3 regions of the Streptomyces sp. NPDC050546 genome follow, and region 2 is predicted to be linked to each of the others. Evidence: riboswitches for the same ligand, from Rfam matches in the RefSeq annotation. Region 2 holds a riboswitch; each other region holds the start of a gene.
The links. Region 2 has a riboswitch for cobalamin ahead of ACIBK5_RS38350 (ABC transporter substrate-binding protein). Riboswitches for the same ligand answer to the same signal wherever they lie in the genome.
Positions count from the first base shown of each region.

Region 1: it holds a riboswitch for cobalamin, as region 2 does, so the genes downstream of both, ACIBK5_RS35205 ((2Fe-2S) ferredoxin domain-containing protein) here and ACIBK5_RS38350 (ABC transporter substrate-binding protein) in region 2, are expected to answer to the same signal.
Region 3: it holds a riboswitch for cobalamin, as region 2 does, so the genes downstream of both, ACIBK5_RS14810 (prenyltransferase/squalene oxidase repeat-containing protein) here and ACIBK5_RS38350 (ABC transporter substrate-binding protein) in region 2, are expected to answer to the same signal.

Region 1 covers NZ_JBITGX010000018.1:99,411-106,651, reverse strand. Annotated here, with positions in the region: gene ACIBK5_RS35220 (iron ABC transporter permease) at 1-1,116, shown strand, start outside; gene ACIBK5_RS35215 (APC family permease) at 1,198-2,697, shown strand; gene ACIBK5_RS35210 (universal stress protein) at 2,700-3,119, shown strand; gene ACIBK5_RS35205 ((2Fe-2S) ferredoxin domain-containing protein) at 3,147-3,518, opposite strand; cobalamin riboswitch at 3,581-3,818, opposite strand; gene ACIBK5_RS35200 (ferric reductase-like transmembrane domain-containing protein) at 3,870-4,844, opposite strand; cobalamin riboswitch at 4,931-5,077, shown strand; gene ACIBK5_RS35195 (hypothetical protein) at 5,131-5,988, shown strand; gene ACIBK5_RS35190 (cysteine synthase family protein) at 5,985-7,007, shown strand; gene ACIBK5_RS35185 (ATP-grasp domain-containing protein) at 7,004-7,241, shown strand, end outside.
Region 2 covers NZ_JBITGX010000022.1:94,333-101,573, reverse strand. Annotated here, with positions in the region: gene ACIBK5_RS38375 (YbaK/EbsC family protein) at 1-394, shown strand, start outside; gene ACIBK5_RS38370 (cation diffusion facilitator family transporter) at 396-1,430, opposite strand; gene ACIBK5_RS38365 (ArsR/SmtB family transcription factor) at 1,493-1,852, shown strand; gene ACIBK5_RS38360 (4-hydroxybenzoate 3-monooxygenase) at 1,854-3,077, opposite strand; gene ACIBK5_RS38355 (CoA-binding protein) at 3,114-3,521, opposite strand; cobalamin riboswitch at 3,603-3,792, shown strand; gene ACIBK5_RS38350 (ABC transporter substrate-binding protein) at 3,919-4,878, shown strand; gene ACIBK5_RS38345 (FecCD family ABC transporter permease) at 4,923-5,888, shown strand; gene ACIBK5_RS38340 (ABC transporter ATP-binding protein) at 5,885-6,700, shown strand; gene ACIBK5_RS38335 (hypothetical protein) at 6,774-7,241, shown strand, end outside.
Region 3 covers NZ_JBITGX010000005.1:227,766-235,006, forward strand. Annotated here, with positions in the region: gene ACIBK5_RS14780 (hypothetical protein) at 1-270, shown strand, start outside; gene ACIBK5_RS14785 (MBL fold metallo-hydrolase) at 636-1,676, shown strand; gene ACIBK5_RS14790 (nuclear transport factor 2 family protein) at 1,719-2,174, shown strand; gene ACIBK5_RS14795 (helix-turn-helix domain-containing protein) at 2,267-3,175, shown strand; gene ACIBK5_RS14800 (SAM-dependent methyltransferase) at 3,194-4,009, opposite strand; gene ACIBK5_RS14805 (phosphotransferase) at 4,052-4,720, opposite strand; cobalamin riboswitch at 4,739-4,883, shown strand; gene ACIBK5_RS14810 (prenyltransferase/squalene oxidase repeat-containing protein) at 4,996-6,204, shown strand; gene ACIBK5_RS14815 (SCO2322 family protein) at 6,201-6,839, shown strand; gene ACIBK5_RS14820 (energy-coupling factor transporter transmembrane component T) at 6,862-7,241, shown strand, end outside.

The DNA of each region.
Region 1 (7,241 bases), on a different contig from region 2:
GCGGACCGGGCGGTCGCCGTGCCCACCGGCATCGTCACCAGCCTGGTCGGTGCCGTGTTCCTGGTGGTGACCGCCCTGCGACTGCGGGACACGGCGGGCGCCGACGCGCCGGACCGGCTGCGCATCCCCAGCCGGACGGCGTTCCTGGTCACGGTGGGCGTCCTGGCCGCCGTGGTCGTGGGTGTCACGCTGGCCGGTGTCCTGCTCGGCGACAGCAAACTCCTGCTCGGCGATGTCGCGAACTGGGCGCAGGGGCGGGCCGGTCAGGCCGTCTCCTTCGTGCTGGACACCCGGGTGCCGCGGGTGCTCGCCGCCCTGTGCGCGGGCGCGTCGCTCGCCCTGGCCGGCACGCTCGTGCAGGCCGTGACCCGCAACCCGCTCGCGGAGCCCGGGGTTCTGGGCGTCTCCGGCGGTGCCGCGCTGGGCGCCGTGCTGCTGGTGACGACCGTGCCCGCCGCCGGCACCTGGGGCATCGCGGGTGCCGCGTTCGGGGGCGCCGCGCTGTCCTCCGCCATCGTCTTCGGGCTCGCGGCCCGGGGCGGCTACCGGCAGAACCGGCTGGTCCTCGTCGGGATCGGCATGGCCGCCGGCTCCACGGCCCTGATCAGTCTGCTCATCGTGCTCACCGACCCGTTCAACGCCACCAAGGCGCTGACCTGGCTGTCCGGTTCGACGTACGGGCGGACCATGCCGGACGTCGTACCCGTCGCGCTCGTGCTGGCGCTGGGCCTGGCCGTCGCGGTCGCGCGGCGCACCGAGCTGGATCTCGTCTCCCTGGACGAGGACACCCCGCGGCTGCTCGGCCTCGGGCTGTCCGGGGCCAGGCTCGGTTTCCTGGTGGTGAGCGTCCTGCTGGCCGGGACCGCCGTCGCCTCGGCCGGGACCATCGGCTTCGTGGGTCTCGTGGCGCCGCACGCGGCGCGTGCCCTCGTCGGCCGGCGGCATGTACGGGTGGTGCCGGTCGCCGTCCTGCTCGGGGCCGCGCTCGTCTGTACGGCGGATCTGCTCGGCCGGACCGTCATCGCCCCGGCCCAGTTGGGCGCCGGACTGATGACGGCGGTGATCGGCACGCCGTACTTCCTGCGTCTGCTGGTACGGGGCCGTAAAGCGACATAAACCATCTAAAAGGCCGTCAATCACAAAAATGCCTCACGCCTGCCTGTTGTATGGATCCACGCACAACGGGAGTGAGGGAGCATGGCCAAGGACATTGCGGACGCGGGCCCGCCACCGTCCGCGAGCCTGAAGCCCAATGCGATCGGGTTCCTCGACGCGCTGGTCATCGGGCTCAACGCGACCTCACCGGCGTACTCGGTCGCGGCGGTCATCGGCCCGATCGTCGCCCTGGTGGGCATCTACGCCCCCGGGGTGATGATCGCCTCGTTCGTGCCGATGCTGCTGATCGCGTCGGCGTTCTACTACCTCAACAAGGTCGACCAGGACTGCGGCACGACCTTCTCCTGGGTCACCAGGGCCATGGGACCGTGGGCGGGCTGGCTCGGCGGCTGGGCCATCGCGATGACGGGCGTCCTGGTCGTCGGGTCGCTGGCGGATGTCGCCGTGACCTTCTTCCTGCTCGCCGTGGGCCTGGACAGCTGGGCGGACAACGACGTCGTGCGCCAGTTGCTCACCGTGCTGCTCATCGTGGTGATGACGGCCATCTGTGTGATCGGCACCGAGGTGTCGGCCAAGGTGCAGAACGTCCTCATCCTGGCGCAGGTCGTCTGCCTGCTCGCCTTCGCCGTGGTGGCGCTGTACCGCGTCTACGCCGACACCGGCACCCTCGAATCCATCGAACCCGAGTTCAGCTGGCTCGACCCCTTCGGGGCCGGCGGGGCGTCGCTGACCGGCGCCCTGCTGCTGGGCGTCTTCATCTACTGGGGCTGGGAGTCGGCGGTCAACCTCACCGAGGAGGTGGAGGACTCGGCCACCGCGCCCGGCAAGGCGGCCATCTGGTCGACGGTGCTGCTGCTGGTGACCTACCTCGCTGTCGCCTTCGCGGTCGTCGCCTACGCCGGAACGGCCTACCTCGCCGAGAACGCCGCCGAGGAGGAGTTCATCTTCGCGCTGCTCGCCGAAGAGGCGATGGGCGGCTGGGACTGGGTCGTACTGCTGGCGGTCTCGACGTCGGCGCTGGCGTCCACGCAGACGACGATCATCCCGGCGTCCCGCACCGGACTGTCCATGGCCCGCCGGTACGCCCTGCCGAAGCACTTCGGGCACATCAACCCCCGGTTCCGCACCCCGGACGTGAGCACCTGGTGGGTCGCCGGCATCGCCATCGTCTGGTACCTCGTCCTCTACCACGCCAGCGAGAACGCCCTCTTCGACTCCCTGACGGCGCTGTCCCTGCTGATCGCGTTCTACTACGCGCTCACCGGCCTCGCCTGCGCCGTCTACTACCGACGCGAGCTGACCAGGAGCGTCCGGGACTTCCTCCTGATCGGCCTCGGCCCGCTGATCGGCGCCGGGCTGCTGGCGTGGCTGCTGGTGGAGTCGGTCCAGGACATGGCCGACCCGGCCAACTCCTACAGCGGCAGCTCCTGGTTCGGGCTCGGCCCGCCGCTCGTCATCGGTATCGGCGTCGCCGTCGCGGGCGTGATCATCATGGTCGTCTGGCGGCTGACGGCCCCCGCGTTCTGGTCGGAGCGCCCGAGCACGGTCGACCCCGATCTCGTCCACGGCAAGGAGTCCTGAAGATGTCGGTGGTCCTCGGCTACGACGAGTCCCCGGGCGCCCTGCGCGCGCTGCGGGTCGCGATCGAGGTGGCGGCCGCGTACGGCGAACCCCTGGTGATCGTCTACGGCGCCGCGGCACCCGGCGTCACGGGCGAGGAGTACGGCGCCCATCAGAAGGCCGTCCGCGAGGCCGGGAGCACCGTGCTCGGTCATGCCGTCCGCGTCGCCGACGAGGCCGGCGTGCCCAGCACGGTCGAACTCATCGACGAGCGGCCCGCACAGGCGCTGATCGACGCCGCGGCACGCCATGACGCCAGGGTGATCGTGGTGGGCACATGGGGCGAGAGCCCGGTGCGCGGGGCCCTGCTGGGCTCGACCCCCCACAAGCTGCTGCACCTCTCGAACGTCCCCGTGCTGTGCGTGCCGGCCGACGAGTCCTGAGGCCTCCGGCCCTGCGCAGCGCCCGGGTCAGGAACTGCCCGCGCGGCGTTTCGCGAGCGGGCTGAAGGCGTACAGGCCGAGGATGTCGGGCAGGGGGGCGATACCGGGGCCGCCCTCGCGGACCCAGGAGACGATGTCCTCGGTCGCGGCCGGGTCGTTGACCAGCCCGAGCCACACCGGCCGGGCCCCGGCGGCACGCCCCGCGGCGGACGGCTGTACGACGATGACGTTGGCCTGGTCGCAGACGTCGAGGCACTCGGAGACCCGCACGGGCGCCGCCTCGCGCAGCCGCTCGGTCTGTGCCGTGTGGTCGACGCCGGTCACCTTGCCGGTGCCGCAGCAGCAGTCCCGGCAGACGACGACGCGGCACGGAACCCCTCCGGCCGGGGTTGCGGACATGCCGCACCTGTCCTCTCTCCGGGGAGATCCGCCCCGGTGGTTCGTCGAGGAGGCGACCGCGTGAGTCTCCTGGCTCCCGGCGTAGGGGGCTTCTGATGGATCTCCGCGGAAGAAGGAGCGGCGTTCGGTGCGTGCTCTCGGCGTGCCGGGCGGAAGGCCTCGTAGCGGAGCTACTAGGCCTTTTGGCCGGTGCGGCGAGAGTGCGTGCCGGGCGTCGCGACGCCGCGGAGATCCATCAGAAGCCCCCTAGGGCCGGTCACAGTGGCGGGACCGCGCCGGATTAACACCGGCTTCCTCGTTCCGCCGTCGCCTTGTTCGCCGATCATCCTCGCATGCGGCCGGTGCGCGGCCTCAGTCCGTCTCGTGGGCGTGCGGCTGCGTAGCCGGCGGTTCGGCCGGGCGTTCGCGGCCACCGTCCCGGCCGGAGGCCACCACGGCGAGGAGCCCTACGACGACGGCCCCGGCGGCGATCCGTCCCACCGCCCGTGCCGTCCAGGCCGGCCAGGTCACGCCCGTGCGCGCACCGGGCGCGGCCAGGCGTTCGGACCGCCGGGCCGGCCGCAGCAGGCGCAGCACCAGCAGGGCGGCGACGGGCAGTTGCAGCAGCCACAGCACGGTGCGCGGCCACTCGCCGTACCAGACGTTGGTGCCGTAGAGCAGGGTGTGCCAGACGCTGAGGACGTACACGACGATCACGGACCGGTGCAGGCGGCGCCAGGTGTTCGCGCCGATGCGGTGCCGGACGTAGAAGAGCAGGCCCAGGGGGATCGCCAGGTACAGGGCGCCCTGGCCGAGGGGGATGGCGATGCGGCCGGTCCCGGAGTCGTACCAGCCGGGCACGAAGGTGTCCGCGAAGCCGGCCCACAGCCGCTCGGCCCACCCCAACTGCGCCTCGTAGCGAACGAGTTCCGCCGCGAACATCAGGGCGTGCGCGAACATCAGGGCCATCGTGGTCAGGCTGGTGGTGCGGTGCCAGCGTTCCAGGACCTGCCGGGAGACCGGCAGCCGGCCGGGGCCCGGCCCCGACAGCAGCAGCCCCAGCATGACCGTGCCCCACGCCCACAACAGGCCCGACCAGCCGAACGCCTGGCTCAGCAGGTACATCCAGTAGGTGCCGGGATCGTCCATGAACGGCATGACCGCGACCGTGTCGGAGGTGCCCGACTCCATGCGCGCCCACAGCAGCGCGAACACCGCTGCCGTGACCACGACCGCCGCACCGGCGTCGGGCAGCGCGGAGCGGAGATCTCCGCGCAGGGCGACGCGCTCGGCGCCGGGTCTCGGGACGGTCGTCCCGTTCTCGTCGGACCTCGGGTTCACCAGCATCGAGCACAGTCTCACCGAGGGGAGATGGGTTACCGAGAGGCAATCCGGCCAGAGGGACGGCCGGTACCCGTCGGGGCCCCGGAGGCACCCTTTCCATCCCCTGTGGCCCTCCCTACGCTGAGGCGCGCAGTCGCAGGGGAACCCGGTGGGAATCCGGGACTGTCCCGCAGCGGTGAGTGGGAGCGCACGCCGGCCCACGAGTCCGAAGACCTGCCACCGCGCCCGCGCGTCACGCGGGCTGTGCACGGTGACCTCGAGGACTGGGTCGGCGGACGGAGGAAAGCACGTGAGTGGTGTCGTGTCCGGTGTCTGTCACGGCACGCTCGGCGAGCTGTACCAGGGGCCGCTGCGGGCGGGCCCCGATCCGGACATCGCGGTGGTGTCGTTCCCCGTGGAACGCCACTCCTGGGTGCACTTCACGCCAGGGGCGGCGCGGCCCCTTCCGCTCGGGGAGAAGTCCCTGACGGCGGCCCGGCTCTTCCTGGAACACCACGGCCTGTCGTCCCTGCCGCCGGGAAGCTGGACCGCGCACTCCGATCTGCGGGTGGGCGTCGGGATGGCCAGCTCGACGGCGGACATCGTGGCGACCCTGCGCTGTCTGTCGGGGATCTTCTCGCTGCCCTGCGACACCGACGTGGTGCTCGGCGTCCTGGCGGCGATCGAACGGTCGGACAGCGTCTTCCTCGACGAGTTCGCGCTGCATCTGAGCGGCCGGCACCGGGTGGTGCGGCGGCTGGGCACGGACATCGGCTTCCACACCGCCTATGTGATCGAGCCGGGCACGGTGGACACCGCCGCCGTGACCTCGCTGCTCCTCGCGCACTACCGGCGCCGCGGCGAGGAGTACGAGCGGTGCCTGACCGACCTGCTGAAGGGCTTCGCCTGCGGCGACGCGGCCGCCGTGGCGCGGGCGGCGACCACCAGTGCCGTGCTGTCCCAGGAGGTGCTGCCCAAGACGACGTTCGACCGGGTGCTGGGCCACCGGGAGCGGTTCGGTGCCGACGGTGTCTTCGTCGCGCACACGGGCTGTCTGACCGGCTATCTCTTCGTCCGCCGCCCGGACTCCCGCGTCAGATCCGAACTGTCCGCGTTCTTCCGCTCGCTCGGCCACCAGTGCACTTTCGCCCAAGGAGGCTACGGGTGATCCACCCCCATATCGCCGACGCCCTGAAGGTTCCCGACCTGGTCCGGCTCACCGACCAGCTCGTGCTGCTCCGGTTCGAGTCGATGAAGATCTACTCGGCGCTCGCCGCCGTGCGCCGATTACTCGACCGGGGTACGGTCCGGCCGGGCCAGACCCTGATCGACAGCTCCAGCGGCATCTACGCCTACGCCCTCGCGCTGGCCTGTCACCGCCACGGCATGCGGTGCCACATCGTGGCGTCCACCACCGTCGACGCCACCACCCGCGCCCAGCTGGAGATCCTCGGCGCGAGTGTCGAGCAGGTCGAACCGTCCCGGAACCTCAAGCTCGACCAGGAGTTACGGGTCCGGCGGGTGCGCGAGATCCTCGCCGAGCGCCCCGACTGCCACTGGATGCGCCAGTACCACGACGACATCCACTGCCTCGGCTACCACGAGGTCGCCGACCGGATAGCCGAGGCGTTTCCCGGAACCCCGCTGACCGTCGTCGGCGGGGTGGGCTCCGGCGCCTCGACGGGCGGCCTCGTGGAGCGTCTCAGGGAGACGGAGCCGTCGGTGCGGCTGGTCGGCGTGCAGCCGTTCGGCAGCGTCACCTTCGGCAGCCAGGACCATCACGACCCCGAGGCGATCATCGCGGGCATCGGGTCGTCGATCGTCTTCGACAACGTCCGCCACCACCTCTACGACACCGTGCACTGGATGGACTTCACACACGCCATGTCCGGCGCGGTCAGCCTGCTGCGCGAACACGCCGTCTTCGCCGGGCTGTCCACCGGTGCCGGGTATCTGGCCGCGATGTACGAGGCCCGCCGCCACCCCGACCGGCTGCACCTGGTGATCGGCGCCGACACCGGACACCGCTATGTGGAGCGCGTCTTCGCCCGGTACCCGGAGGCCCTGGACCCCGCCTCGCTGAAGCCCGTCGAGGTCCGCGACCCGGAGGAGATGAGCATGCCCTGGTCGAGAATGACGTGGCGGCGCACGGCCTGCCCCGCCCACTGGAAGGAGCGGGCGGCATGACGGTCGTCTGTCTGGAGTCGCTGACGTTCGGGCTCGGGCACCTGGTACGCGCCGCCGACCGGCTCGGCGAGCGGCTGCTGCTCCTGACCCGCGACCCGGCCTACTACGCCTACGAACTGGACCGGCTGCCCGCCGGCGCCCTGGACGTCGTGGAGATCGACACCTTCGACGTGGAGCGGGTGGCGGAACTGCTGGAGCGTACGCCGGAGTTGCGGGGCCTGATCAGTTCCACCG
Region 2 (7,241 bases):
CTTCGTGGAGCACTACGGACGGGACCTGCTGGAACGGTCCGCGAACTGCGTGGTGGTGGCGGGCAAGCGCGCCGGCGAGACCACACTCGCCGCGTGCGTCGTACTGTCCACCACCCGGGTCGACGTGAACGGCGTCGTGCGCCGTCAACTGGGCGCCCGCAAGGCCTCGTTCGCCGGTATGGACACGGCGACCGGCGAGTCCGGCATGGAGTACGGCGGCATCACCCCGCTCGGACTGCCGGACGGCTGGCCCGTGCTGGTGGACGCGGCCGTCGTCGACCTGCCGTACGTGCTGGTCGGCAGCGGCCGGCGGCGCGGCAAACTGCTGGTCCCGGGCAAGGCGTTCGCGGAACTGCCGGGGGCCGTGGTGCTGGAGGGGCTCGGGGTCTCCTGAGCTACGCCGGCGTGTGGTGGGCCAGTACGAGATGCGGGTCGGCCTCGCCCGGGACCGGTGCCGGGTCGGCGTGGACCAGGGCGGCGGTGAGGCGGGGCACGGCGTGCAGCAGCGCGTGCTCGGCGTCGACGGCGATGCGGTGGGCCTCGCGGACCGTCACGGTGCCGTCCACCACGACCGCGACCTCGGCGCGCAGCCGGTGCCCGATCCAGCGCAGCCGCAGTTCGCCCACCGCGCGCACCCCGGGGACCTCGGTCAGGGCGGCTTCGGCCCGGTCCACCAGGGCCGAGTCGACCGCGTCCATCACCCGCCGGAACACCTCCCGTGCCGCGTCCCGCAGCACCAGCGCGATCGCCGCCGTGATCGCCAGCCCCACGATCGGGTCCGCCAGTTGCCAGCCCAGGGCCGAGCCGCCGGCGCCCAGCAGCACGGCCAGTGAGGTGAAGCCGTCGGTGCGGGCGTGCAGCCCGTCGGCGACCAGCGCGGCCGAGCCGATCGCGCGGCCGACGCGGATGCGGTAGCGGGCCACCCACTCGTTGCCCGCGAACCCGACGAGGGCCGCCACGGCGACCGCCGGGACGTGCTGGACCGGGCGCGGGTCGAGGAGGCGGTCGATCGCGGTCCATCCCGCGAAGGCGGCGGACGCGGCGATCGTCAGCACGATCACGAGCCCCGCCAGGTCCTCGGCCCGCCCGTAGCCGTAGGTGAACCGGCGGGTGGCCGCGCGGCGGCCCAGCACGAAGGCGATCCCGAGCGGTACCGCGGTCAGGGCGTCCGCGGTGTTGTGCACGGTGTCCCCGAGCAGCGCCACCGAGCCGGAGACGGCCACCACGAGCGCCTGGGCCAGAGCTGTCACGCCCAGCACGGCGAGCGAGACCCACAGCGCCCGCATCCCCCGGGCCGAGGACTCCAGGGCGGAGTCGACCTTGTCGGCCGTCTCGTGGGAATGCGGGGTGAGGAGGTGGGCCAGGCGGTGGCGAATGCCGTGCCTGTGTCCGTGGCCGTGCGGGTGGGTGTGCTGGTGCCGGTCGCTCACGTGCGTCCCCTTCCGGTGCGCGGGAGTGGACGTGCACACGCCCACAGGGTCATTATGTGCGTATGAGCGCACGCATGCACCTGTCACCTGCGCACGGTGCGCACCCGCGCAGCCCCGGCGAGGAACAGTTCGCGCTCGCCGCCGAACTCCTCGCCCTTCTGGGCGACCGCACCAGGCTCGCCCTGCTGCACGCACTGACCAGGGAAGAGGCCGACGTCACGACCCTCACCGAGGCGTGCGGGGCGGCCCGGCCCGCCGTCAGTCAGCACCTGGCGCGGTTGCGTCTCGCGGGCCTGGTGGACACCCGCAAAGAAGGCCGCCGCGTGATCTACTCACTCCGCGACGGCCATCTGCGCCGGCTCGTGGACGAGGCACTGAACGTGGCCGACCACCGCCTCAGCGACCGCCCCCCGCACGACTGAGTCAGTACCGCGCGGCCGTCCCCAGATACTGCTCGGCGAAGGCCGCGGCCGCCACGGGCGAGGTGAACAGGCGGCGCAGCCGGGCGAGCGTGGTGCCCGCGCGGAACGGGTCGCCCGACGCCGTGCCGTGGTACACCTCGGACAGCCACTGCGAGAACTCCTGGTAGTCCCACACGCGCCGCAGGCACGCCTGCGCATAGCCGGCCAGACCGCTGTCGTCACCCGTGGTCAGGCGCGCCACCAGGGCGTCACCGAGCAGGAAGGCGTCGTGCAGGGCGAGGTTCATGCCCTTGGCCGCGATGGGGGCGACCAGATGCGCCGCGTCGCCCGCGAGATGGAGCCGACCGTGCACCATCGGCTCGACCACGTAGTCGTGCATGTCCAGCACGCGCTTCTCGATCAGCCGCCCCTCCGTCAGCGGCGGCACACCGGCGGCCCCGAGCCGCTGCCGCAGCTCCGCCCAGACGCGCTCGTGCGGCCAGTTCTCCGGGTCGTCCCCAGGCGGGCACTGGAGGTAGTAGCGGGTCACCTCCGGGCTGCGGGGCATCTGGCCCGCGAAGCCGTTCTCGTGACAGCCGAACAGCACACAGTCGGCGGACGGCGGGGCCTCGGCGAGCAGCGCCAGCCAGCCGATGCCGTAGTCGTGCCGTGCGACCCGGACCCGCTCCGGGGGCAGCGCGGCCCGCGTCACTCCGCGCGCCCCGTCGCAGCCGGCGACGAAATCGCAGTGCACGACCCGCTGTTCACCCGTCTCCGGGCAGGTGTACGACACGGACGGCCGGTCGGTGTCCAGGTCGCGCAGCTCCACGTCCCGGACTCCGAAGCGGATCTCACCGCCCCGCACATCGGCGTACTCGCGCACCAGGTCCGTCACCAGCAACGGCTGCGGGTAGACGAAGTGATGACTGCCCGTCATCTCGCCGTAGTGGAACCGGTACCGCTCCCCGTCGAAGCGGAACTCGCACGCGGTGTGCAGCTCCGCGCGGTCCAGCAGGTTCCGGGCGAGGCCCCGCTTCTCCAGGCCGCGTACGGCCCACTCCTCGATGACCCCGGCCCGGGGCCGCTGTTCGATGAACTCCCGGGTCTCGGTCTCCAGCACCAGGCAGTCCACATCGGCGGCCCGCAGGATGTTGCCGACGGTCAGCCCGGCGGGACCGGCGCCCACGACGACGACCGGGAAACGTCCGGGGGAGCCTGTGTCCGCGGGCGGGGAGGCGTGGGTCATGCGCTCATTATGGAGGGGGCGCGACGGTCGTGACCCTTACCCGACCCGCGGGATCTCGATCGCCGGGCAGCGGTCCATCACCATCTCCAGACCGGCGGCCCGGGTGCGGTCGTACGCCGCCTCGTCGACGACACCGAGCTGGAACCACACCGCCCCCGCGCCCTTCGCGACCGCCTCGTCCGCGACCGCTCCGGCGAGGTCGCTGTTCACGAACACGTCCACGACGTCCACGTCGAAGGGGATGTCCGCCAGACTCGCGTACCCCTGCTCGCCGTGCACGGTCTCCGCCTTGGGGTGCACGGGCACGACGCGCTTGCCGTACCGCTGGAGCACGGCGGCGACGCCGTACGCCGCGCGCTGCCGGTTCGACGACAGGCCCACCACGGCCCAGGTGTCGCCGAGCTCGGTGAGGATCCTGCGGACCGTTGCGTCGTCGCCGTACACCGGCGGCCTCCTCGTCAGTCGTGGAAAAGCTGCTGTCCGGGCAACGAGGCAGGGTGCGCTGTGATTCCCCCGAACCCTCCGTGATAGCTTGCCGAGGCCAGTCGAACCCATGTACGTGGGTCAGGGAATCCGGTGCGAATCCGGAACTGACGCGCAGCGGTGAGGGGGACGGGCGGGGCCGCGGCCACTGTACGGCTGGACGTCGTACGGGAAGGCGCCCCGCACCGGGTGAACCCGAGTCCGAAGACCTGCTGGCGGCCCCCGCGGCCGGCCGGCGGTGGGGGAGCACCGTACGACCGGGCTCCGCGATCGGGCCCTCGACGTCTGAGGACTGGTTTCCTTGCCCCTCGCCCGACCCGCCCGTGCCGCCGTCCTGCTCGCGGCCTGCTCCCTGCTCATGACCGGCTGCGGGGACTCGAAGCCCACCGCCACGAAGGCCGCCGTCACGCTCGACAACTGCGGCCGGAAGGTCCGGGTCGACAAGGCGCCCAAGCACGCCGTCTCCCTCAACCAGGGCACCACCGAGATCCTGCTCTCCCTCGGCCTCGCCGACCGGATAGCCGGCACGGCCACCTGGACCGACCCCGTGATGAAGGGGCTGGAGAAGGCCAACGCCAAGGTGCCGCGCATCGCCGAGAACAACCCCTCCTTCGAACGGGTCCTGGACTCCGAGCCCGATTTCGTCGCCGCGTCCTTCGTCTCCACCCTCGGCAAGGGCGGCGTCGCCACCCGCGACCAGTTCGAGAAGCTCGGCGTGCCCACCTACGTCTCCCCGTCCGACTGCGCCGGCAAGGACAACTCGGGCGGCGGCGACGGCAAGCGCGACAAGCCGCTGGACATCGACGCCGTCTACGGCGAGGTGCGGGACCTCGCCACCGTGTTCGGAGTCAAGGACCGCGGTGACAAGCTCGTGGCCTCCCTCCAGCAGCGGATGAAGAAGGCCACGCGGGGCGTCGACGCCTCCGACGTCTCCCTGATGTACTGGTTCGCCAACTCCGAGTCGCCCTACCTGGCGGGCTGCTGCGGAGCGCCCGGCATCATGACCCGCGCCCTCGGCGCCAAGAACGTCTTCGACGACACGCACGAGGAATGGCCGCAGGTCAACTGGGAGACGGTCGCCGACCGCAACCCCGACGTCCTGGTCATCGGCGATCTGACCCGCGACTCGGAGACCGCCGAGTCGGCGAAGCGCAAGATCGCCTTCCTGGAGTCCAACCCGGCCACCAAGAACATGGACGCCGTCAAGAACAAGCGGTACGTGCTGCTCAGCGGGCAGGCCATGAACCCGACCATCCGCACGGTCGAGGGCGTGGAGAAGGTCGCGGCCGGACTGCGTGAGTTCGGGCTCGTGAAGTGACCCTCCGCGGACCGGCGCTCGGTGTCGCGGGCGCCCTGCTGCTGATGGTCTCCGTGGCCCTGGCGATCACCATCGGACCGGCCGACATCCGGGTCGGGGACGTCTGGTCCGTCGTCGCCTCCCACCTCGGGATCGGCAGCTCCGACCTGACGCCGATCCGGGACGGCATCGTCTGGCAGCTGCGGCTGCCGCGCACCCTGCTCGCGGCCGTCTGCGGGGCCGGCCTCGCCGTGTGCGGAGCGGTGATGCAGTCGCTGCTGCGCAACCCGCTGGCCGACCCGTTCGTGCTCGGGGTGTCCTCGGGCGCCTCCACCGGCGCGGTCGTCATCGTCGTGCTGGGCGTGGGTGGCGGTGTCGTCTCGGTGTCCGCGGGCGCGTTCCTCGGAGCCCTGGTTTCCTTCGCGCTGGTCCTGCTGCTCAGCCACACCCTCGGCGACACCACCGACCGGGTCGTCCTCGCGGGCGTCGCCGCCATGCAGCTCTTCTCCGCGCTGACCTCGTTCGTCGTACTGACCGCCGCCGACGCCGAGACGACCCGGGGCGTGCTGTTCTGGCTCCTGGGCTCGCTCGGCGGCGCCGGCTGGACCGATGTGTGGCTGTGCTTCGCCGTCCTGGCCGTGGCGCTGGTGGTGTGCCTGTCGTACGCCCGTACCCTCGACGCCTTCGCCTTCGGGCAGGACGCGGCGGCCGCGCTCGGGGTGTCCGTGGCCCGCACCCGCCTGGTGCTGCTGTGTGTCACGGCCCTGCTCACGGCCGCGCTGGTCAGCTCGGCCGGGGCGATCGGCTTCGTCGGGCTGGTCCTGCCGCACGCCGCCCGGGCCCTGGCCGGACCCGGGCACGCCCGGCTGCTGCCGGTCACCGCCCTCGCCGGCGCGGTGTTCCTGGTCTGGGTCGACACCCTGGCCCGTACGGTCCTGGATCCGCAGGAGGTGCCGGTGGGGGTCGTGACCTCGCTGATCGGGGTGCCGGCGTTCGTGGCGGTGCTCTACCGGACGCGGAGGGTGCGATGACCGGGACACACGTCAGTGAGACGGAAAAGCCGGTGCGGGCTGCCGGGCTCCGGGCGGACCGGGTCAGCCGCCGTACCGACGGGCGCCTCATCCTCGACGGCGTCGTCCTCGCGCCCGAACCCGGCACCACCGTCGGCGTCCTCGGCCCCAACGGCTCCGGCAAGTCCACGCTGCTGCGGCTGCTGGCCGGGCTGCTCACACCGACCGCCGGAGTCGTCACCCTCGACGGCACCCCGCTGGGCGACCTGCCCCGCCGTACCGTCGCCCGCCGCCTCGCCACGGTCGAGCAACAGGCCGACACCCAGGTCGAGCTGACGGTGCTGGACGTCGTACGGCTGGGCCGGATCCCGCACCGCCGGGCCTGGACACCCGCCTCGGCGGACGACGAGCGGGCGATCCACGCCGCCCTGGAGCGCACCGGCCTCGCCGCCCGGGCCGGCCAGCCCTGGCACACCCTCTCGGGCGGCGAACGCCAGCGGGTGCAGATCGCCCGCGCGCTCGCGCAGGAACCCCGGGAACTCCTCCTGGACGAACCCACCAACCACCTCGACATCCACCATCAGCTGGACCTGCTCGCCCTGGTCACGGGTCTGCCGGTCACCACCGTCGTCGCGCTGCACGACCTCAACCTCGCGGCGATGTACTGCGACCGGGTCGTCGTCCTGCGCGGGGGGACGGTCGTGGCGGGCGGTGCTCCGGGGGACGTCCTCACGGAGGAGCTCATCGCGGAGGTGTACGGGGTGCGGGCCGCCGTCAGCCGTGAGGGGCCCGAACAGCGGCCTCATGTGCGCTTCCTGGGCACGCTGGCCTGAGGCCCGCCGGCCCGCGTGGCGGGCACGCCATTGGTGGGGCGATTCCCGCCACGGTGGCCGGAAATCGCCAAACATGCCTGCGTGTGCCCGCCCGCACGCCTACGCTCGCCTCGTGCTGCGCATCATCGACGCCCGTACCGGCGAGCCGGTCGACGCCGCCCCGGCCCGCCGGGGCCTGACCCGTGTCGAGGTGCACGCGCCCGGCTTCGACACGACGAACCTCCGGGTGCTGCTCGTCGCGGACCTGCTCGTCCGGGCCCTGGAACTCGGCGGCACCCCGGTGTGGGCGCTGCTGACCGGAGGACGACGACAGGCCGAGCTGCGGTCGCAGGCCACCGCCCTCGGCATCCGGCCGTTCGAGGACAGCCCCGACGTGAGTGCCGGGCTGGGCGAGGCCCAGGTCATCCATGTGGCCGTCGAGGGCGGGGCGGCGACCGGCGGTGTACGGATCGAGGTCGCCCCCGCGCACATAGACGGTGCCCCCGCGCACCCCGGGAACCCGGGCACACCGGACGGCACCGGCATCGACCCCGGTGTCCTG
Region 3 (7,241 bases), on a different contig from region 2:
GGGAATGATTCCAGGTATACCTACGTTCTTCCCGGCAACGCCTCCCCGCGCGGCCAGGGTGCGTATTTCAAGGATCGCGCCAACCGGCCGTGGCTGTCTCAGGGAGTAAATGCATTTCGCCGGTCGGAGGAGATGAGCGGAAACTTCTGGAGTTGGGCAGAGAGGAATGGTATGCCCATGGCTTGGCACACACCTGATGCGGAGAAAGGGTATCTCTACGAGCTCTCCGCCGCAGGTGCCAAAATCAGCAAATCTCCTAGATGTAAGTAAGATGGCGGAGCGTGTGGCGTCGGCTATCGAGCAGCGGCGCCGGCTACAACGACCACGCGACCGAAGACGCCGCTTTCTCGTGACAGGGAATGCATGAGGCTGTGAAGTTGCGTCTCTACGTCCACCCGCCCAGTCAAGCCTGGCACGGTGGCGAGGCAGGACGACAGGAGCACCGCTCCAATCGCTGGGCCACCTCTGGGCCGTCCGGCAGTGACCGACGTCGACCAGCGAGGACCGGTAGCGCGCACATCAGCGCAGGTCAGTCCAACGCCTCATAGAATCAGTCGACTTGGGCGACCTTTGTAACCAGTTCTAGTTATAGTGGGCCATGGCCATGGGGCGCGGGGCGCGGGGTCGGAGGGCAGATGAAGAGCAGCCGGAGCGGGCCCGTGCACGACCATGGTGGAGGTGTCCGGTCTCTCCGGGTGCCCATCCCGGACAACCCGCTCGGGCACACGCTGGTGTACGTCGTCGACACCGACCGCGGGCCGGTGCTCGTCGACACCGGCTGGGACGACCCGGAGTCCTGGGACACCCTCGCGGACGGGCTCACGGCGTGCGGCACCTCCGTGGCCGAGATCCACGGCGTGGTCATCACCCACCACCACCCGGACCACCACGGCCTGTCCGGCCGGGTCCGCGAGGCGTCGGGCGCGTGGATCGCGATGCACGCGGCGGACACCGCGGTCGTACGACGGACCCGGGAGGCCCGGCCCGAGCGCTGGTTCTCGTACATGACGGCCAAGCTCACCGCCGCCGGAGCCCCGGAGGAGCACATCGCCCCACTCCGCACGCCCCGGCCCCGCGCCGTGCCCGGCCTCTCCCCCGCCCTGCCCGACCGCGACATCGTCCCGGGCGAACTCCTCGACCTCGCCGGCCGCCGCCTGCGCGCGATCTGGACCCCTGGGCACACGCCCGGCCACGTCTGCCTCCACCTGGAGGAGTCCCATCCCGCACAACTCCCGGGCCACGGCCGCCTGTTCTCCGGCGACCACCTGCTGCCCGGGATCACCCCGCACATCGGCCTCTACGAGGATCCCGACGACGCCACCGTGACCGACCCTCTCGGCGACTACCTCGACAGCCTCGAACGCGTGGGCCGTCTCGCCCCCGCCGAGGTGCTCCCGGCCCACCAGCACCCCTTCCCGGACGCCGCCGCCCGCGTACGCGAACTGCTCGACCACCACGAGGCCCGCCTCACCGCCCTGCAAGCCCTCCTCGCCGAGCCCCTCACGCCCTGGCAGCTCGCCGAACGCATGGAGTGGAACCGCCCCTGGGACCAGATCCCGTACGGCTCCCGCAACATCGCGGTCTCCGAGGCCGAGGCCCATCTGCGCCGCCTGGTCAAACTGGGCCGGGCGGAAGCGGTACCGGGGAGCGAGCCGGTGACATACGTGGCCGTGTAGGCGCCTGCGAGAGCATCCGGGCAGGGTGCTAGAACCAAGCCCATGGACCCCATCGAGCGCCTCCTCGCCGAACGCGCCTGCGAGCGTCTGATCCTCGGCTTCGTCCACCGGCTCGACCTGGGCGACCCCTCCTCCGTGGCCGAGTTGTTCACCGAGGACGGCGTCTGGCAGTGGCCGCAGGACGGGCGGCTGGTCAGGGGGCGCGACGCCCTGCGCACGTACTTCGGCTCCCGCCCCGCCGACCGGCTCTCCCGCCGCATGATGTCCAACGTCCTGGTCACCGTGGAGTCCCCCGACACCGCCAGGGCGATCTCCTACTTCACCACGTACCGCGTCGACGGCTACGACGGCGGTACGGTCCCGGCCGGGCCGCCGGTCCAGGTCGGGCACTACGAGGACGAGTTCCGGCGGACCGACGGACCCTGGCTGCTCGCTTCCCGGAGTCTTCACCTGCCCTTCGGCGGTCCCACACCGCGGACGAACTCGCCTTCGGCATAAGCGGGATGGGGTCAGGGCAGGGCCTCTAGGATGAACGAGCCGTGTCGCCCCCACGCGTGCGGCGTTGCGTACCACCGCAAGGAGATATGCCCATGGGCACCGATGAGGCCGCTCGAACGTCGCCCTTCAGCGGAGTCCTGGACGGGAGATCCGCCGGGCCCATGGTCCCCCGGCTGGCGCTGGGCGCCCGGCTGCGCAGGCTGCGGGACGCGCGAGGCATCGGCAGGGCGGAGGCGGGGGACGTCATCCGTGCCTCGCCCTCCAAGATCAGCCGCATGGAGGCGGGCCGCCACGGGTTCAAACTGCGCGACGTCGCCGACCTGCTCACGCACTACGGCGTCACGGACGAGGCCGAACGCGCGACCTTGCTGGCGCTGGCCGAACAGGCCAACACCCACGCCTGGTGGCAGTACTACAGCGACGTGGTGCCCTCCTGGACGCAGAGCTACCTCGGTGCCGAGCAAGCCGCGAGCGTCATCCGCTGCTTCCAGATACAGCGCGTCCCCGAACTGCTCCAGACCCCCGACTACGCGCGTGCCGCCGTCCGGCTCGCCCACACCGACGCCGAGGCGCGGGAGATCGACCGCCGGGTGGCGCTGCGGATGACCCGGCAGCGGATCCTGCACCGGCAGCCGGGCGCGGCCCAGCTCTGGGCCGTGATCGACGAGGCGGCGCTGCGGCGCCCGGTGGGCGGGCCGGAGGTGATGCGTGCCCAGCTCAGGCATCTCATCGAGGTCTGCCGGCTTCCGCAGGTCACCGTCCAGATCCTGCCGTTCCTCTCCGGCGGCCATGCCGCGGAGGGCGGTCCGGTCACCATTCTGCGGCTGCCCGGTGGCCAGTTGCCCGACGTGGTCTACCTGGAGCAGCTCACCACCGCGCTCTATCCCGACAAGGCGGCCGACATCGAGCGCTACTGGGACGCCATGAACCGGCTGGTGGTCGAAGCCGAGTCACCGGACGAGACTCCGACCATCCTGCACCGCATACTCCAGGAGACCTGAGCGAGGCCTGTCCGGGGTTCAGCGCTTGAGGGCGACACCGCCGTACTGGTGCACCTCCGCCGGCAGGCCCAGGGCCTCGGCGTCGGGACGCCAGCGCGAGCAGGACGTGACGCCCGGCTCCAGCAGCTCCAAACCGTCGAAGTAGCGGGCGATCTGCTCGGGGCTGCGCAGGATGTACGGGATCGAGCCGCCGTCGTTGTACTGCCCGATGGCCCGGAGGTAGTCCTCGCTGGTGTCGGTGGAGTCGTACTGCACCAGATAGCTGCCGGAAGGCAGCGCGTCCACCAGCTGCCGCACGATCTCGCGCGCCTCGTCGTGGTCCTCGATGTGGCCGAGGATGCCCATCAGCATGAGCGCGACGGGCTGGTCGAAGTCCAGCGTCTTGCCGGCTTCCCGGACGATCGTGCTCGGCTTGCGCAGGTCGGCGTCGACGTAGTTGGTGACGCCTTCCGGTGTGCTGGTGAGCAACGCGCGGGCGTGGGCCAGCACCAGCGGGTCGTTGTCGACGTAGACGATCCGGCTCTCCGGGGCCACCCGCTGGGCGATCTGGTGGGTGTTGTCCACGTTGGGCAGCCCGGTGCCGATGTCCAGGAACTGGCGGATGCCCTCTTCAGCGGCGAGATGGCGAACGGCGCGGGCGAGGAAGTAGCGGGCGGCGCGCGCCCCGGTCTCGATCCCGGGGAAGATCTCGCGGAAGGCGTCACCGGCCACACGGTCGACTTCGTAGTTGTCCTTCCCGCCCAGCCAGTAGTTCCAGATCCGCGCCGAGTGCGGAACCGAGGTGTCGATCTTGGAGAGCGGCTCCTGCTCGGAGTTCTCCACCTGCTCAGTCATGGACGCTCCTGCGTGTGGTCGTGGAGCTTCACGTTAACCGGTTTACCTCAGGGACAGGATCAACTCCTCGGCCGTGTCCAGCAGTTCGACCTCCTCCGGACTCATCGTCGGATTGGAGGCGCGGCGGCTCCGGGCCTCCGTCAGGGCGGGCCGTGTGAGCGGGGACGGGTCGGCGAGGAGGGCGGCCAGCATGGTGCGGGCGGCCGTGGCCAGGGGGTCGCCGGAGACCGCTGCCTGGGCGAGGACCACCGCCGAGGCCGCCCAGTCCAGCCCCGGGTCGCCCTCCTCCGTGTTGGACCAGTCGATGACGCGCGGCCCCTCGGGCGTGATCATCACGTTCTCCGGGTGGAGGTCCAGATGGAGGACGCGGGCCACCGGGTCGGTGGAGTGCAGGGCGGGGACGGTGTGCAGGTCGCGCAGGAGCCCGGCCAGGATCGAACCGGCCTCCGCCACCTCCAGCGTGCCCGCCAGGCAGGCCTGGAGCATGGTCGGGCCGGAGAGCCGTTCCATCACCAGGTCGGTGCGCGAGCCGGTCGGGCGGACGCGGGGCACCGGATAGCCGTGGGCGCGCACGTGCTCCATCACCGCGCCCTCCGCCGCCGCGTCTCCCCCGCCCTCCCGTTCGCGGCGCAGCACCCACATCTCGTCGATCTCGTACACATCGGCACGGCGGCCCGAGCCGAGGAGTCTTCCGGGCGGTGTGGTCGGCATGGGGCGAAGGTACTCTCGGCCGTTTTGCTACTTCCGGGTACAGTAGGCGGGTCGTCATCACCCGTACAGGGAGAAGCCGGTGTAATTCCGGCGCTGACCCGCAACCGTGAACCGCCCGCCGAGGCAGGCGGTGAGCCGGATCGCCCCGTACGGATCGTGACCGGCTCATGTGCCCGGCGCCCGCCGGTGCACGGCACCGTCGAGGTATACGGAGCCGAGCCGCCGGGGTGTCCCGTGCTGCCCGGCTCCCTCACAGGGAGAGGCACCCGCCGATCATGAACGTCCGCCGCAGCGCCGCCGTCCTGGCCGCCGCCACCGTGATCGGCGCCGCCACGCCGGCCGCCGCCGCACCGTCACCGACTCCGTCCCAGGCGTTCCCCTCCGCCCTGTACGGCGACAAGGACCCCAAGTTCGACGGCGTCTGGCGCCAGTCGCTCGCCCTGCTGGCCCAGGACACGGTGGGTGAGAAGCCGGCCGCCAAGTCCGTCGAGTGGCTGGTCCGGCAGCAGTGCGAGGACGGCGGGTTCGCCGCGTACCGGCCCGACCCCGCCGCCGCGTGCGACGCCAAGACCATGCTCGACACCAACGCCACGGCCGCCGCCGTCCAGGCGCTCGCCGCCCTCGGCGGACAGGACGCCGTCACGGACAAGGCCGTCGGCTGGCTGAAGTCCGTCCAGAACAAGGACGGCGGCTGGGGCTACGCGCCCGGCGGCGCCAGCGACACCAACTCCACGTCGGTCATCGTCGGCGCGCTCGCCGCCGCCGGTGAGAAGCCGGACCAGGTCGAGAAGGGCGGGAAGTCGCCCGACGACGCCCTGCTGAAGCTCGCCCTCCCCTGCGGTGGGGACGACGACGGCGCCTTCGCGTTCCAGCCGGACAAGAAGGGCGAGCTGACCGCCAACGCGGACGCCACGGCGGCCGGTGTCCTCGGCGCCCTGGGCAAGGGCATGGTGGTGGAGGCCGGGAAGAAGTCCGACGCCACATGCGCGGATCCGGCCACACCGCGACAGGCCGCCGACAACGGGGCCGCGTACCTCACGCAGACCCTCGCCAAGGGCGACGACCACCTCACCTCCGCCCTCGCCGGCGCGGACCCCCAGCCCGACCACGGCAACACCGCCGACGCGGTCGTGGCACTCGCCGCGCAGGGCGAGGCCGCGCAGGCCGGGAAGTCCGTGCGGTGGCTGGAGAAGAACTCCGCCGGCTGGGCCGAGCAGGGCGGCCCGGCCGCCTACGCCCAGCTGATCTTCGCCGCGCAGGCGACGGGCGCGAACCCGCGTGACTTCGGCGGCACGGACCTGGTGAAGCAGCTCAACGCGACGGGCCCGGCCCCGCAGGCCCCCGAAAAGACCTCGGCGGCCGACGAGAAGGACGACTCGGGGTCGGACTTCTTCGGCGTCTGGTGGTACGTCGGGGTCTGCCTCGTCGCCGGTATCGGCATCGGCTTCCTCTTCACCGGCCGCAAGAAGAAGCAGCAGTCGTGATCGGCCGGGCCGTTCTCCTCCTCCTGGCCTCGCTCCTGCTGATCGCGGGCGCGGGCCAGGCCCAGGCCGCCGGCTACCGGTACTGGTCGTTCTGGGACCGCGAAGGCGACCGCTGGGTCTACGCCACCCAGGGCCCGTCCATGGCCCGCCCCTCCGACGGCGACGTCCAGGGCTTCCGCTTCGCGGTGAGCGAGGACTCCGCCGAGGCGGCCCGGCCGCGCGGCACGGCCGACTTCAGGACCATCTGCGCGAAGACCCCCGCGCAGGACGGGAAGAAGCGGGTGGCGCTCGTCATCGACCCCGGCACCAAGGCGGACGCCCCCCAGGGCGAGACCCCGCCCCCCGCCCGGACGGCCTGCGCCCGCGTCTCCCCCGACGCGACCACGGCTGAGGCCCTCGCGACGGTCGCCAAGCCCCTGCGCTACGACACGAACGCCCTGCTGTGTGCGATCGCGGGCTACCCGGAGAAGGGCTGCGGAGAGCAGGTGGCGAGCTCCCGGGAGTCGACCCCGGCTGCGAGGAAGGACACGTCCGACGACAGCGGCCCGTCCCTGGGCCTGCTGGCGGGCATCGCCGTGGTGACGGCACTGGGGGCGGCGGCGATCTGGCAGGTACGGCGGCGTGACCAGGCTTAGCAGCGCGGACCGGCTCAGCGACGTGCCCTCCCACCCCCCGCGCCGGCCCCGGGCCCCTCTGCACCCCGGCGCCTGGTGGCTCTGGTCCCTCTCCCTCGGCACCGCGGCCACCCGCACCACCAACCCCCTGCTCCTCTGCCTCCTCATCGCGGTATCCGCCTACGTCGTGGCGACCTGCCGCCCCCCGACCCCCTGGTCCCGTTCCTACGGCGCCTTCGTCAAACTCGCCCTCGCCGTCCTGGTCATCCGGCTTCTCTTCGCGATCGTCCTCGGCTCCCCCATCCCCGGCACCCACACCCTCGTCACCCTCCCCGAGGTGCCCCTCCCCGACTGGGCCCAGGGCATCCGCCTGGGCGGCGAGGTCACGGCCGAGGCCCTCACCTTCGCGTTGTACGACGGTCT